2 regions of the Paenibacillus pedocola genome follow, and region 1 is predicted to be linked to the other one. Evidence: predicted binding sites of a transcription regulator. Region 1 holds the regulator's gene; the other holds the start of a gene.

Region 1 (7,622 bases):
TTCATTCAGGTCTTTTTGCCGATCATTTGCAAATTCGCGTTAATATTATTTAAGCAAGATATTAATTTTACTAGTCATATAAACGGGGAAGTCCCGGCATTCTGTACTGTAACCTCATCATCGCAGGATGCTTCGCTATACTCCGCAAAACTAAGATATGTATTACTGGTACTTATATATCAATCATATATATCATTTTCTATATCAAGCATCATCAATACAACTTTATCAGAAAAGAAAACAGCAGGTAAACAGTTGCCTGTCCACCCGCCGCTCGTTCCTCTTATGCTGTCTTATTTGCTTGGCAAACTGTAGCCCTCGCCGATCGCCGTACCATCCGCGAACCGGTAAAACTGGTAATAATACCTGTTGTCCAGCTTGTAAAAGACCTGCCAGGCGTATTCACCGTTAAACACACCCGGAAGGAGCCTCTTAATTGCTGCACCCGGTAGCTGAGCGGCTATAATAGCGCGGATTTCCTGCTCCGAGGTCCCTTTTGACAGCTCCTCCGCATAGATATCGTTGGCGCCTCCAGCCGGCTTACCGTCAAGTGTAAAACGGACCCAGACCATAAGCTTCGTCCCGGCACTGTTTTTTCCCGTTAGCACCCAGTAGACCGAGTTTTCATCCCAGACCGATTTCTGCGCTTTTGTGATCTCCGTCAGTCCGGCACGGGACTTAGCAACTTCCTTGGCTGCATTCCGTTCATTCCACTGGTCCTTCATGATATAGGCATAGAACTGCCCGAGTCCGAACAAAAGGAGCAGCACCACGCCAATCCCCAGCGGAAGCCATTTTTTCCTTTTCCTCAAAGTGCAGCTCCCTTTCCTTAAAATAACAACCTCAAATTACCGTTTGAGCAGGCTCTCGAAGGTTTCCTGCGCCTTACGGCGGATTTCTTCCTCATCCAGCGTCAGGCATTTACCGTGCTTTACAACCTGCTGGCCGTTAATCCAGACATGCTCTACATCCTTGGCACTTGCCGAATATACGGCATGGGAGAGCAGGTCAGAGTGCGGCAGCAAATGAGGCTGGTCAATATCAATAGCGATAAAATCTGCCTTCATGCCTGTGGCAAGACGCCCGACATTGTTCAGATAGATCGAGGCAGCGCCATATTCTGTCGCCATCAGCAGTGCTTCCGGTGCCGGTACTGCAGTAGGATCTCCGCTTACGCCCTTATGGATCAGCGCTGCAAGCCGCATTTCCTCGAACATATCCAGGTTGTTGTTGCTAGCTGCTCCGTCAGTTCCGAGCGAGACCTTCACTCCGGCTCTCAGCAATTCAGGCACACGGGCAACTCCGCTTGCGAGCTTCAGGTTACTGCCCGGATTATGGGATACGCCAACCTTATAACGGGCCAGAATCTCAATTTCTTCATCATTCAAGTGTACACCATGGGCAATCAGGGATGGTCTGGTGAACATACCGAGCTTCTCCAGATGGGCCACAGGGCGCAGGCCGTAATCGGCTACGTTCTGCTCCACCTCATGGCGCGTTTCGGACATATGCGTATGCATCGGCAAATCCAGATCATGGGCTGCCTGCACAAATTTCATGAAAAATTCCGGCGGACAGGTGTACGGAGCGTGGGGCGAGAGCATTGCCGTAATCCGGCCGTCTGCCTTGCCGTGCCAGTTCCGGGCGAACTCTACGGCTTCGGCAAGCTTCTGGTTCTGCACATCCTCCGGACATAGACCGATCGCGCCGCGCATCAGCACCGCACGGATGCCCGACTGCTCTGTTACCTCTGCAACACGGTCCATATGATCGTACATATCCAGGAAGGTCGTTGTGCCGCCCTTCAGCATCTCGAGAACAGACAAGGCAGTCCCCCAGTATACATCATCTCCGGTGAATTTCGCTTCCATCGGCCACATTTTTTCCTGCAGCCAGCTCTGAAGCACCATATCATCACCATAGCCGCGCAGAAGCGACATCGCCGCATGGCCATGAGTATTGATCAGACCCGGCATAAACAGCAGGCGGCTGCCGTCAACGGTCAGGACACCCTCTTCAAAGGCGGGTTTGTCTTCCCCTATGTATGTGATCAGGTCATTTTCTATAGTCATATAACCGTTCAGGACGGGTTGCACCGAACCAGGTACGAGGAAGCGTCCATTTTCGATTACTGTCTTATTGCTGCTCATCCGTATGTTCTTCCTTTCCATCATGCAAATAATATGCCAGACTCTGGAGGTCGGTTGTAAAATCCGCTGCATGAATGCGAATCGTTGGCGGGGTCTTTAAAATTACCGGTGCAAAATTCAGGATAGCTTCGATCCCCGATTCCACCAGAATATCAGCTACATTCTGCGCTTCGCTGTCCGGAACGGTGATAATGCCAATCCGGATACCCTGCTCACGAATCGTCTGGCCCAGCTCTTCCATTGGCTGAACAGTCAGGGAGTTGATCTTCTGTCCCACTTTAGGCGCATAAGAATCAAATACAGCTGTAATTTTCATTGTATCCTTCAGATAGGCGTTATAGTTGGACAAGGCATGACCGAGGTTACCGGCACCGACCAGAGCCACGTTGATTTGCTGGTCAAGCTTAAGGATATGGCGGATTTTCTCGATCAGGTAGGATACATCATATCCAATGCCCTTTCTGCCAAAATCACCGAAATAAGCCAGATCCTTACGGATCTGCGCCGGGTTAAGATCCAGCTTCTGCCCCAGCTCCTGAGAGGAAACTGTGGCGATTTCACGTTTCTGGAGATCGTTCAGAAAACGCAGGTACACAGGGAGCCTGCGAACAACTGCCTCCGATATTTTATCTGATTTCATGTTTTCTCCTCCTAAAATAAAATCACTCTGATGCGCAGCTTATGAAATCCGCAAGGCGCGTTCCAGCAGCATAACCGGGAACGCGCATGCGGAGATTAGAACATTTATGATCAAACGATCAGAACAAAACAGTACAAGATAATTGCAATTCCCGGTTCCTGAAGGAGGTCATTGAATGTTGGACTCATTGCCGCCTTCAAGCCATTCTTCAATTCTCGGAACCATCTGATCAGTCAGCATATGCTCCATTTTGGGACCCGGAAGAGAATACAGGAAATACTTCCCGTAATAAGCTTCGATGACCCTGGTATCATATACAATGACAATTCCCCGATCCTGAGCCGTCCGAACCAGCCGGCCAAAACCCTGTTTGAAACGGATAACCGCCTGCGGAACAGACAGCTTCATGAAAGGATTCTTCTTCTGGGCCTGTAACAGCTCGGACTTCGCCTCCGCAAGCGGATGGTTCGGCGGCTGAAACGGAAGTCTGACGATCGCCAGGCAAGTCAGTGCCTCTCCGGGGATATCCACACCTTCCCAGAAGCTGCTGGTCCCGAGCAGCACCGAAGCCGAACTGTCCTGAAACCTCCGGATCAGCTTACTGCGGCTGCCTCCCTCCACGCCTTGGCCAAGGACCGTAATATCCTCTGATGCCAGTGCCTCCTTAAGCGGGTCATAGACCTGACGCAGCATCTTATAAGAGGTGAACAGCACAAGCATGCGGCCTTTGGTTGCGACCGCAGTTTCCGCCAGTGAATGCACCAGCTTATCCACAAAGCGGGCATCACCCACACTGCCTTTGACACTTGGGAAATCACGCGGAATAACAAGCAGCGCCTGTTCGCGGTATTTGAACGGCGAAGGCAGCAGTGCTGTCATCAGACGGTCTTGTTCGGCAGCCTCGTTAAGCCCAAGATTATCGATCATGAACTGGAAGGATTTATCCACGGAAAGTGTCGCAGATGTCAGCACAATACTCTTCTTCTTGTCGAAGAACAAATCCTTGAGCTGTGTACTGACATCGACCGGAACGGCATACAGCTGCAGTGATTTGCCGCGGTAGTTGCCGCTACCCTCCATCCAATAAACGATATTCTCATCATTTAAACCCATGAAGAAACGGATCTGTTCACGGATTGAGGCTAAATCCTTAAACAAGCCGCCAATATCCGTCACCAGACTGTCCGAGGAGGACTGGCTTTCTGTATCACGCATCTCGCTGAGCATTTTATCGCCTCTGCGGATAATATCGCTAAGGCTTAAATTCAGCGTATTCTCTAATGCTGCCAGCTCTTCCCAATCCTTCGGCTTCTTACCGGGATGAAGGCGTGTCACCAGCTGCCCGGCTTCACCCGCCGCTGCGTCACTTCGTTCAGGCAGGAGACCAAACAGCTTGTCGCTGAGCGCATCCCAGGTTTCCTTAACCGTCAGCAGGTCCGGATAGATCCTGTCGATCACACCGCTCCACTCGGAAGCCTCTTCGCTGCCGGAGGATTGCAGGGTCTGCCGCAGCGCCGGCAGCTGTCCGTTACGGCTGTCTTTATACAGCCGCGTCAGGGTGTGGGCTACCGTGAAATACTTCATCTGCATGCCAAGATGCTTGCCTGCCACATCCTCCAGATGATGAGCTTCATCAATCACAAGATGTTCATAAGCAGGAAGCAGCTGATGTCCGGCCTTCACATCGGCGAACAGCTTGGAATGATTGGTAATGACCACATCCGCAATGCCGGCTTCATGCTTGGCCCTGTGGTAATAGCATTTGCGGAACCATGGACAGGCGCGGCCCAGGCAGGAGTCCGTATCACTGGCCACAGTCTCCCAAAAGTCGCCGCCACGGCCGTTCAGATTCAGCTCCTCGTCATCACCCGATTGGGTCTGGGTCAGCCAGACAATCATTTGTGCCGCGGTGAGGGCTTCTTCTCTGGGGCTTACAAAGTCTCTTTTATTAATTTTGTGTTCAAACTTGCGCAGGCACAAATAATGCCCTCTTCCCTTAAAGATTGCAGCTTTGAACGGAAACGGCACCACGCTCGTAAGCAGGGGGATGTCGCGCTCACGCAGCTGATCCTGAAGATTGATGGTGTGGGTGCTGACCATTACCTTCTGGTCAGTGCGCACGCTCTGATAGATTGCCGGCAGAAGGTAGCCCAGCGATTTACCGGTACCGGTGCCCGCCTCAATCAGCAGATGCTTCTCCTCCTGAAGAGCGGTCTTCACCTCACCGATCATAATCTCTTGGGCTTCCCGGCTTTCATATTGCGGCAAAGTATCTTTAAGGCGTTTGGTTACTTCAGCCATATAGTCTTCAAAGGATATATTCTCCAAAGGATTGCTGGCACCTTCTTCCCTCGGCGGGACAAGCTCAGTCCAGTCTCCTACAGCCAGTGCCAGCTGCCGGTGAAAGGTCAGCTCGCCTTCCGGCTGAAAGGTCTCCATTTCCCGTTCCCGCAGGAGGCCGTCAAAATACCAGGCGAGATCACTGTCTTCTTCAGCAAACAGCTCAGTCAGCCGCTGGATAGTCAGCAGAGGCAGGCTGTATAGCTCTTCCAGACATTGAAGCAGCACCAGGGCTGTTGCCAGTGCATCACTGTCCGCCTGATGCGGACGTTCATGAGTAAGCCCGAAATGCGAGCTAACCGCTCCCAGCTGGTAGGTCGTCAGTGACGGAAAGCAAATTTTGAGAAAATCAATCGTATCGAGAATTCTTCCCTGAAACGGCAAATAGCCGCAGCGGTCCAAAGCACTCTGTAAAAAATGAAAATCAAAAGCGACATTATGTCCAACAAGCACCACATCATCCAAAAGCGGGACAAGCTCCATCATCATTTCGTCCAGCTCCGGGGCATTCGCTACATCCTCATCGGTTATGCCAGTCAAGCCCGTAATAAAAGGTGGAATCGGCGTTCCGGGCTTGACATAGGAACCATACACCCGGGAGATGGACCGGTCTTCTTCTATAATGGCAAGGCCAACCTGGATGATCTCACCCACGGATTGGGTTCCCGTAGTTTCAAAATCAAGCACGGCAAATTTCATTATAAGTTCTATTCCCTTTCACTTGAGACTCCTTATCAGCATAACAGAAGTTACGTAAAAAGGCGATGCAAGCCGCTTGTTCAAGTGGGTGCATCGCCTAAATGAATGGCTATAATTACAACAGCGAAACAAGCTGATTCCCAAAATGAAGCTTCCCGCCCCTTTTGCGGCAAACCTCCAGATTGACACTCGGCTCCGGTAAAGCGGGATCATGCAGCAAAGAAAGGCTGAACAATTCACTTGCTTCCTTGAAGCGCTCCTGTGAGGCTCTGATGCAGCCCAGAGCATTATAGATCATTGCCTTGAGCTTGCTCTCGCGGATCAGCGCCAGCATATGGTTCAGATGGCCCCAGGCCGTCTCTCCGTCACCTTCCTGCAAGTAGGCCATGGCCAGGTACAGGCGGGCTGCCAGACTGTCCGGATGCTGCTGAATCACTTCCTTGAACTGCTCAATACATTTGCCGTACATCAGCAGCTTATAATACCCCTGTCCCCTGACAAAAGAGTCCATGGCAAGCTCAGGAGCTTCGTGCTGCACCGCTTCCTCCGGCTGAACCGGAAAATCGGACTGCTCCCGGAATTGGCTTAATTTCTCGGCAAAGGCCAGCCACTCATCCATCACTTCATCGCTAAGCCTGTGAAGCATATTGTACTTGCATAACAGATCATTCCGGCGCGCCCCTTCCGCAGAAGGATAGTCCGTGACAATCTCCTGGAGCATCTTGTTCATCTCAGCAAATAAATGTTGAAACATCGGGACATCCCCCTTTACTGAAAATGAAATCAGCCTAAGCTTGCCTGCCTTCATTTTTCGCAAAGTACGGGTACTTCATCCCTGCCATTGATTACATGGCTCAAAAAACAGCTGGTTAAGCGATAGTTGCGTGCACTTCATGATCAACCAGCTTCACCGGCTTGTTGCCGGCATCCACAAACACTACAGTCGGCTTATGTCCGGCCAGCTCTTCGGATGACAGCATGGCGTAGGAAATAATAATGACCGTATCACCAGGCTGCACAAGCCGGGCGGCTGCTCCATTGAGACAAATCACTCCGCTGCCGCGCGGTCCCGGAATGACGTAAGTTTCCAGACGCGAGCCGTTATTGTTGTCAACAATTTGTACCTTCTCGTTCTCAAGCAGATCAGCGGCCTCCATCAGGTCTTCATCGATGGTGATGCTGCCCACATAGTTCAGATTAGCTTCGGTCACCGTTGCACGGTGAATTTTGGACTTCATCATATGTCTAAACAAGAGCATGAGCCTCCTTAGGGATAAATACATTGTTATCAATCAGGCGGGTTCTGCCGAACTTCACAGCCAGTGCCATGATGATTTCACCGTCAGCATCCGTTAAAAGTGAGCTTCCGTCCAGTGTCTCCAGTTCAGGGAAGGTCAGGATTTCCGCGTAATCGATCACTGCAAGCGGAGAAGAAGATATCACCGAAACGAGCAGCTCCCGAGCTTCATCTACGGTACGGACTTTACCTTCCTCCATGGCCTGGCGTACGCTCTGAAGTGAGCGGGACAGTACAAGTGCCTGGCTGCGCTCCTGCGCCGACAGATAGACGTTACGCGAGCTGAGCGCGAGCCCGTCATTTTCACGGACAATCGGACAGGCGATAATTTCCACATTCATGTTCAGATCAGAAACCATCCGGCGGAGTACAGCCACCTGCTGGGCATCCTTAAGACCAAAGAAAGCATAATCCGGCTGTACCATATTAAACAGCTTGCTGACAACCGTGGTTACGCCGTCGAAATGGCCCGGACGGGAAGCACCGCAGAGCTGGG
Region 2 (7,622 bases), 1.9 Mb from region 1:
ACAAAGCTCAGCATATAGGAAAGATCAGCCAGCACCCCGCTGAGCCCCGTGCCCAGCGCCACCCCGATATTATTCGCAACATAGATTACATTGAAGAGCTCCCCGCGCCGCTCTGCAAAGCGGAAGCCGACAAAGGCCTGAATCGCAGGCTGCGACATGGAGTTAAACAGCCCCACGAGTCCCATAACCACCATGAACATATGCCAGTTCCCGCTTGCCGCAGGCAGGGCGAACAAAGCGAGGGCATTCATGGCCAGACCGCCGACGATTAGATGTTTGACACCGACCTTATGATAGAGCGACCCGCCCAGCAATTGTCCGGCGATTCCCCCAAGGGATTGAATAACAATAACGAGTGCAGCATCCTTCATGCTGCGCCCCAGCTCATCGAATACATACATCGTTACAAGCGGCCACATGAGTGCACTGCCGGTCGCATTAACGAGACTTGCGATCAAAAATACTTTGACTTCCTTCGGATAGTCTTGCAGAAACTTCATGACTTGTCTTTCATCCCCTGTTACATATATGTCTTAATTCCATCCAGTATCCGCCCAAAACAGGGTGAAGGGCAAGCTTATGCATTGACGTTCTGACGCGTCACACAAACACAGAATTATTGATGCTTCCTTATCTAAAGCTGCATAGAACAGGTTGAAGCCAAGGGCTGCTCCCGCTTCTTCACTTCAACGGTAGCCGAGAAAAAAGTCGCACCGCCGTCCATGTCGCTCAGCCGGTCCGGCGTAAGCACATTCACCCGCTGCCTTGTTCCTTGGCCTTCCCACCACAGCCCCTGACTGACCACCGTACCCGGCAGCATTTTCTCCGTAACCATAGCCGTGAGTTCTACTATACCTCTGCTGTTATACACCGTAATTTCATCACCGTCTGTAATATCCCGCGCCGCCGCATCCTCCGGGTGAATCTGCAGTGCCGGTTTTTTCTCCATCTTCTTATGCTTCTCCACATTGCCGAACGTCGAGTTCAGGAAATTATGGTTCGGCGGGGAGATGAACATCAGCGGATACGCCGCTCCCTGCTCCGGACGCCGCACCCCGTCATACCCTTCCTTCAGCGGGGTATACTCAGGCAGCGGAGGCAAGCCGGCCCGCTCCATCGCCTGGGAATAAAGCTCGATCTTGCCCGAAGGGGTGGGCAGGTTCTCCAGGTAATGCTCTTTAGGCGTCATGTCCAGCTTGACGAACCGCTCCGCCATCAGCCGTTCCAGCGTAACCCCGCTCATATACGGATTGCTGGGATGGTCAAGCGTCTCACGGATCATCTCAAGCTCGGACTGGCCGAAGATTTCCGGGTCAAAGCCCATAGCCTGTCCCAGCAGCGAGAAAAGCTCGACATTGCTTTTGCACTCACCCTGCTTCTCCAGTATTGGCTCTTGCAGCTGCATATAATGATGCCAGTAAGAACCGAATAAGTCCGTATTCTCAAAGGTTGAGGAGGCAGGCAGCACGATATCGGCATACTGCGCAGTGTCGGTCATAAACAGATCATGTACAACCGTAAACAGGTCCTCACGGGCAAAGCCTGCCTTTACCTTATCGGCATTAGGGGCAACTACAAGCGGATTGCTGCAGTAAACGAACAGGCTCATAACCGGCTGCTCTTTCAGCTCCAGCGCCTCCCCGATCCGGTTCATATTTATGCTGCGCGCCTGCGGATTGCTCCGCAAATCGGGACGGGCCAGCGCCCGGGAGTTGGTCGAGGAATAGGCTCCGTTGGATTTGATCGCCCCGCCGCCCGGCTTCAGCCACGCGCCGACCAGCGCCGGCAGACAGGCGATGCTGCGGACATTCATCCCGCCATTATCGTGATGCTGCAGCCCGTTGCCGATATGGATATAGGGCACCTTCGCCTCGCCGTACAGCTTGGCCAGCTGTTCAATATCCTCCACTGGCACGCCTGTAATCTGCGATACAAGCTCCGGCGGGTAGCCCAGCGCCTGCTCACGCAGTTCCTTATGTCCTACTGTGTACTTTTCGAGAAAGGCATCGTCCGTCAGCCCGTCCCGGAACAGAATATGCATCAGTCCCAGCGCCAGTGCGGAATCTGTACCGGGGTAGAGCGGCAGGAACCAGTCCCCCCACTGGGCTGTCCGGTTGCGGTGCACATCAATGACTACTACCTTCGCGCCGCGCTTACGCGCCTGCTCCGCGAACACGACCTGATGCATGTTGGTGCTCACAATGTTGCCGCCCCAGACGATAATCAGATCGGCATTTACCGTATCCTCCGGGCTGGCTCCCCCGTCCATTCCCATGGTGTACACCCAGCCGGCCGTGCCGGCCGCGCTGCAGATTTTGGCATCGAGCTGGCTTGCGCCCAGCCTGTTAAAGAAGCGCCGGTCCATGCCGCCCACGCTGAGCACGCCCATATTGCCGTAGAAATAGTACGGGAGGATGCTCTCCGGCCCGTATTCCTGTGACAGCTGCTTGAAGCGTCCGGCAATTTCCGTAATTGCTTCATCCCAGCTAATCTGCTCGAAGGCTCCGCTGCCCTTCGGGCCGGTGCGGCGGAGGGGATGCATCAGACGCTCGGGATGGTGTACGCGCTCCGCCATGTTCCGCACCTTATTGCAGATGGCTCCCCGGGTCACCGGATGCTCGGGATTCCCTTCTACTTTTACAATTTTACCGTTCTGCTTATGCACCAGCAGTCCGCAGGTGTCTGGGCAATCCAGTGGACATACCGCCGGAAATATGCCGTCTTTACTATGCTTCAAGGCCATTGTCCTCCCTTTTATCTTTGGGTATGCTGTTCACTGAGTTCTAATATCGCTTGTCTTTTCATTGTAAGCCCAGCTCTTCCGGGCGTAAAGAAAATAGCTGGAAACGCCCTGTTTCGTTCTAAGAATCCCCGGGTAATAGAGCATATGAAACACTCCCTATTTATTCGCCGTGAGCCCGATTTCGTTCCCCCGAGTCGGATATGCACGGCGAATTTTGTGTTGTCCGTATTTGATAAATCCCCATATTAAAAAGACATCCCCTGAGCGTTCCTCCCCAAACTCCGCATAAGCGGACTGAAGATAAACAAGCACAAGGAATGTCTATGACAGTAAGCGTATCTTATAAGTTCAATTCAGGCTGCCCTAAGCCTGTAACTTAAGCGTGTTTCTTCACACCGGAAGCGGCTACGCCTTCTACCGCTTGAACAGCTGCAGGCGTTTTGCGCAGATAGGCCATATAATAGGCTGCCCCTACAAAAATGGCTCCCCCGGTAAGATTGCCGAGCCAGACCGGAGCAAAGTTGCCGAAATACTGAGCCCAGGTGAAATGTCCTTCGAATATAGCAGCAGGGATCAGGAACATGTTAGCTACAACGTGCTGGAAGCCAATGGCTACGAAGGCCATCGTCGGGAACCAGATCCCGAGAATTTTGCCGCTGAAATTATCCGCTCCGTAGGAGAGCCAAACGGCCAGTGCTACCAGCCAGTTACAGCCAATCCCCGAGACAAAAGCCTGCAGGAAGGTTACATCAATCTTATGTTCGGCCATATCGACCAGTTTATCCAGGTATACCCCATCTGCCGTAAGACCGACCACGTGACCGAAGAAATAAGCAACGAACAAGGCACCTGCCAGATTGCTGAGCGTAATCAGCACCAGGTTCTTGATCACTTCCCAGAACGAAATCTTCTTCGCCATGAACGCCAGCGGTACCGCCATCATATTGCCTGTCAGCAGTTCCCCTCCGGCCAGCAGCACCAGAATAAGCCCTACCGGGAAGACGGAAGCCCCGATAAAGTTAGCGATGGAGCCCCATTCCTTCGGAGCGCCGGCAATGACGCGAATATCCAGTAAAAATCCGAGCGCAATAAACGCTCCTCCCAGAAAACCGAGAATGAGTACAGCGGCAAGCGGGTTGTGGGCTTTCTTGATCCCGTTCTCTACCGTGACCTCGGCGATCTGCTGCGGTTTGTTATAAGCCATGATTCCTATCCCCTTCTATTTACTTAAAATTTGTTCCTTTATGCCATTGTAGCGTGATCCCAATCACATTTACGTGATAAATGTCACCTCAAGAAAGACTTCGTGAAAGTTTTCACTGACATGTCAAATTTACCTTAGTAAGGGAAAGGTGCATAGGATAAAAAACACACGGCCCCACTTTTTCGGGGTCTTTACAGACAGCACAAAAAAAACCGGAGCTGGCGGCTCCGGTTTTCTGCTTTTTATTATACGGTTACGGGTTCTTTACGGTCCATGGTTTTCGGCAGGGCCTGAAGGCCGGCTGTATTCAGGAAGTTCCAAGGCTTGTTGTAATGCGGCTGGAAGAAGAAATCAATGAAGGCCAGCTGGTCCACGGTCATGCGGTTCTGAATGCAAACCGACACGGTATTGATCGATTGGGTCAGATCCATCTTGGACATAATCTGCGCACCGAGAATCCGGCGGGTGCCGCGGGCATAGACCACTTTCAACTGCACCTGTTCAAAGGTTGGCATAAATTCCGGACGGTAGTTGTCGGTAATCATTACACTTTCTACATCCATACCTTCAGCCTTCGCTGCATCCTCAGTCAGACCGGTGCCGGCGATGTTATCTTCATAGATTTTGATTCCCGAAGTTCCCTGTGTTCCCATGTAAGGGATGGTGTTCTCCACCAGATTGCGGGCGACCAGTGTTCCCATACGGACGGCATTCGTTGCCAGCGGGATATAGGCATGCTGTCCGGTCGGGTTGTAATGGATCGCACAGCTGTCACCGGCAGCGAAGACATCCGGCAGGCTGGTCTGCATATAGTCATTGACCATGATGGCACCATTAGGCAGCATATCAACCTGTCCCTTCAGCAGCTCTGTATTCGGACGGAAGCCGATGCAGAGGATAACCAGATCCGTTTCATGCTCGCCTTTGCTCGTAATCACTTTGGTCACTTTACCGTTCTCACCGGCAAATGAGCTTACCTTTTCACCGAGCGCCAGCTTAATACCGTGATCCTCGAGCGACTGCTGGATCGGAGTGGTGAATTCTTCATCCAGATATTTGCTGAGGATGCGTTCCTCGCCATCAATCAGCGTAACCTGCTTACCATTCATCTGGAAAGCTTCTACCAGCTCTACACCGATATATCCGGCACCAACAACCGTAATTCTGTTGACCTGCTGTGCTCTTTCAATAATGGTATTGGAATGGTTATAGTTCTTCGAGAGCAGAATGCCGTCCAGCTCCATGCCTTCCAGCTTCGGAACAATCGGCCATGAACCCGTCGTCATGATCAGCTTGTCATAGGAATCATTGAATTCCTCACCGGTCGCCAGATTGCGGGCGCGCAGCGTTTTGCCGGCTGTGTCTACCTTGATGACCTCATGGCGCATCTTAGTTGTAACACCGAGTTCAGCAAGCTTTTCCGGTGACGAATAGAACAAGCCTTGCGGATCTTTAATGACTCCACCCACATATAGAGCAATGCCGCACGACAAGAAGGAAATATTATCATTGCGTTCGTAAACCGTAATCTCGGCATCCGGGTAAAGCTGTGCGGTATTAACAATTGCGGCGGTTCCGGCATGGGTACATCCAATGACTGCTACTTTCATGATTTCTTCCTCCTCCAAATTGACAAGCATATTTATTTGTTTTTATTTGTGATTAATTTCACTTTATACACTGATTATATTGTGATTTTTCTCACATTACAAGTATAATTGTGATTTTTCTCACATTGTTCACAAATGAGATCATCTGATGCCGCGTTAGCTGCACCCTGTACCCTGCTCCGATTGCCTTAGTTTCTCCGGACGGGAGCAGTTTATGTCTTTTTGCAGCAGGGAGCAGGAGGAAGCGGAGGGGAATTCAGCTGTGAATAAAAACAGTGCCAAGCAGATTTCGCTTGGCACTGGGAGTACAGGATATGCACTCTATAATAAGACTATTCCAGACCGTGAAGTACACCGTCTTCGTCCACCCGCAGCCCTTCAGCCGCCGGCTTGGCCGGAAGCCCCGGCATGGTGACGATATTGCCTGTAATCACAACAGCAAAACCGGCACCAAGCGACAATGTAATATCCCGGATGCCCATTGTGAAGCCCTCAGGGGCGCCAAGCAGTCTCGGCTGGTCAGAGAAGGAATAAGGGGTTTTGGCCATACATACCTGAAGCTTCTGCAGACCAAGCTTCTCGATGACAGCTAGACTGCGTTTCGCCGCCGGTGAGAAGGCTACCCCTGAGCCGTGATAGATTTCGGTGACGATTTTGTTGATCTTGGACGGAATGTCCAGGTGATCCTCATACAGCGGAGTGAACTTCACGGCCTGGTCCCGGCCCAGCAGCTTCGTCAGCTCGGCTGCCAGCTCCTGCCCGCCCGCACTGCCTTCGGCCCATACCTTAGAGACGGCAACAGGTACACCCAAACGGCGGCAGGCTTCCAGCACATCGCTCACTTCATCCGGCGCATCGCCCTCAAAGTGATTCAGCGCCACCAGTACCGGCACACCGAATTTACCAAGATTCTCAATATGGCGCTCCATGTTCGCAAGTCCCGAGAGCAGCGCGGCCCGGTTGCTGGCATACAGCTCTTCCTTTCGCACACCGCCGTTGTACTTCAGCGATTTCACCGTAACAACGAGCACTGCTGCTGAAGGGGCAAGGCCCGCCTGGCGGCATTTGATATCCATGAATTTCTCTGCACCCAGATCGGCTCCGAAGCCGGCTTCCGTCACGACCACCTCGCCCAGCTTGAGCGCATAGCGGGTACCGATGACGCTGCTGCAGCCGTGGGCGATGTTGGCGAAAGGCCCGCCGTGGACAATCACCGGCGTTCCTTCCAGCGTCTGCACCAGATTAGGCTTCACCGCTTCTTTTAGCAGCGCAGTCATGGCCTCCACCGCGCCGATATCCTTGGCCGTCACCGGCTGGCCCTGCATGTCATAGCCGACCAGCATCCGGCTCAGCCGCTGCTTCAGGTCGGCAAGATCGCTGCACAGACAGAGCACGGCCATGATCTCAGAAGCCGTTGTAATCTGGAATCCGCTCTCGCGTACTGTACCATTGCCGTCTCCCAGCCCGGTCACAATGCTGCGCAGGCTCCGGTCATTCATGTCCAGGACGCGTTTCCAGACGATGCGCTGCGGATCAAGCCCCAGATGGTTGCCCTGGAATATATGGTTATCAATCATCGCCGACAGCAGATTATGCGCAGATGTAACCGCGTGGATATCGCCTGTAAAGTGAAGATTGATCTCATCAGCCGGAACAATCTGCGCCTTGCCGCCGCCGGTAGCTCCGCCCTTCATCCCCAGGCAAGGCCCGAGCGAAGGCTCGCGAAGCGCGGCTACCGTCTTAACTCCTGCCGCATTCATCGCCTGGGCCAGCCCGATGGTTGTTAACGTCTTGCCTTCCCCTGCGGGGGTAGGATTAACTGCAGTAACCAGGACCAGCTTGCCATCCGGTTTATGCTTGAGTTCCTCCCATAAGGACGGGGCGAGCTTGCTTTTATATTTACCGTAAAGCTCCAAATGCTCCTCATTGATCCCTGCTGCTGACGCCACCTCTGTAATTAACCTCATAACTTTTTAAAAACCCTCCTGCCGTTATTATCCTGTTCAGCTTCCCTGTTTATACCCAAATGTCATCGTGAGCGGTAATGTTCCTCTTTCAAAGAATA

Evidence for each region. Region 1 encodes Rex, which represses fermentation and respiration genes when NADH is low (regulators of the CRP and FNR family bind a similar motif). Its sites were predicted from a motif close to TTGTGAAATATTTCACAA; they were not measured.
Region 2: a site for Rex is predicted at 4,048-4,065, ahead of QU597_RS27045 (formate/nitrite transporter family protein). Genes of this name have one in related genera too.

The regions. Positions count from the first base shown of each region.
Region 1 covers NZ_CP134223.1:4,159,194-4,166,815, forward strand. The annotation lists gene QU597_RS18415 (cell wall elongation regulator TseB-like domain-containing protein) at 294-812, opposite strand; gene QU597_RS18420 (amidohydrolase) at 849-2,150, opposite strand; gene QU597_RS18425 (redox-sensing transcriptional repressor Rex) at 2,137-2,790, opposite strand; gene dinG (ATP-dependent DNA helicase DinG) at 2,959-5,829, opposite strand; gene QU597_RS18435 (tetratricopeptide repeat protein) at 5,945-6,583, opposite strand; gene panD (aspartate 1-decarboxylase) at 6,699-7,082, opposite strand; gene panC (pantoate--beta-alanine ligase) at 7,075-7,622, opposite strand, start outside.
Region 2 covers NZ_CP134223.1:6,082,170-6,089,791, forward strand. The annotation lists gene QU597_RS27035 (MFS transporter) at 1-500, opposite strand, end outside; gene QU597_RS27040 (molybdopterin-containing oxidoreductase family protein) at 635-2,743, opposite strand; gene QU597_RS27045 (formate/nitrite transporter family protein) at 3,120-3,947, opposite strand; gene QU597_RS27050 (FAD-dependent oxidoreductase) at 4,193-5,557, opposite strand; gene QU597_RS27055 (formate--tetrahydrofolate ligase) at 5,890-7,524, opposite strand.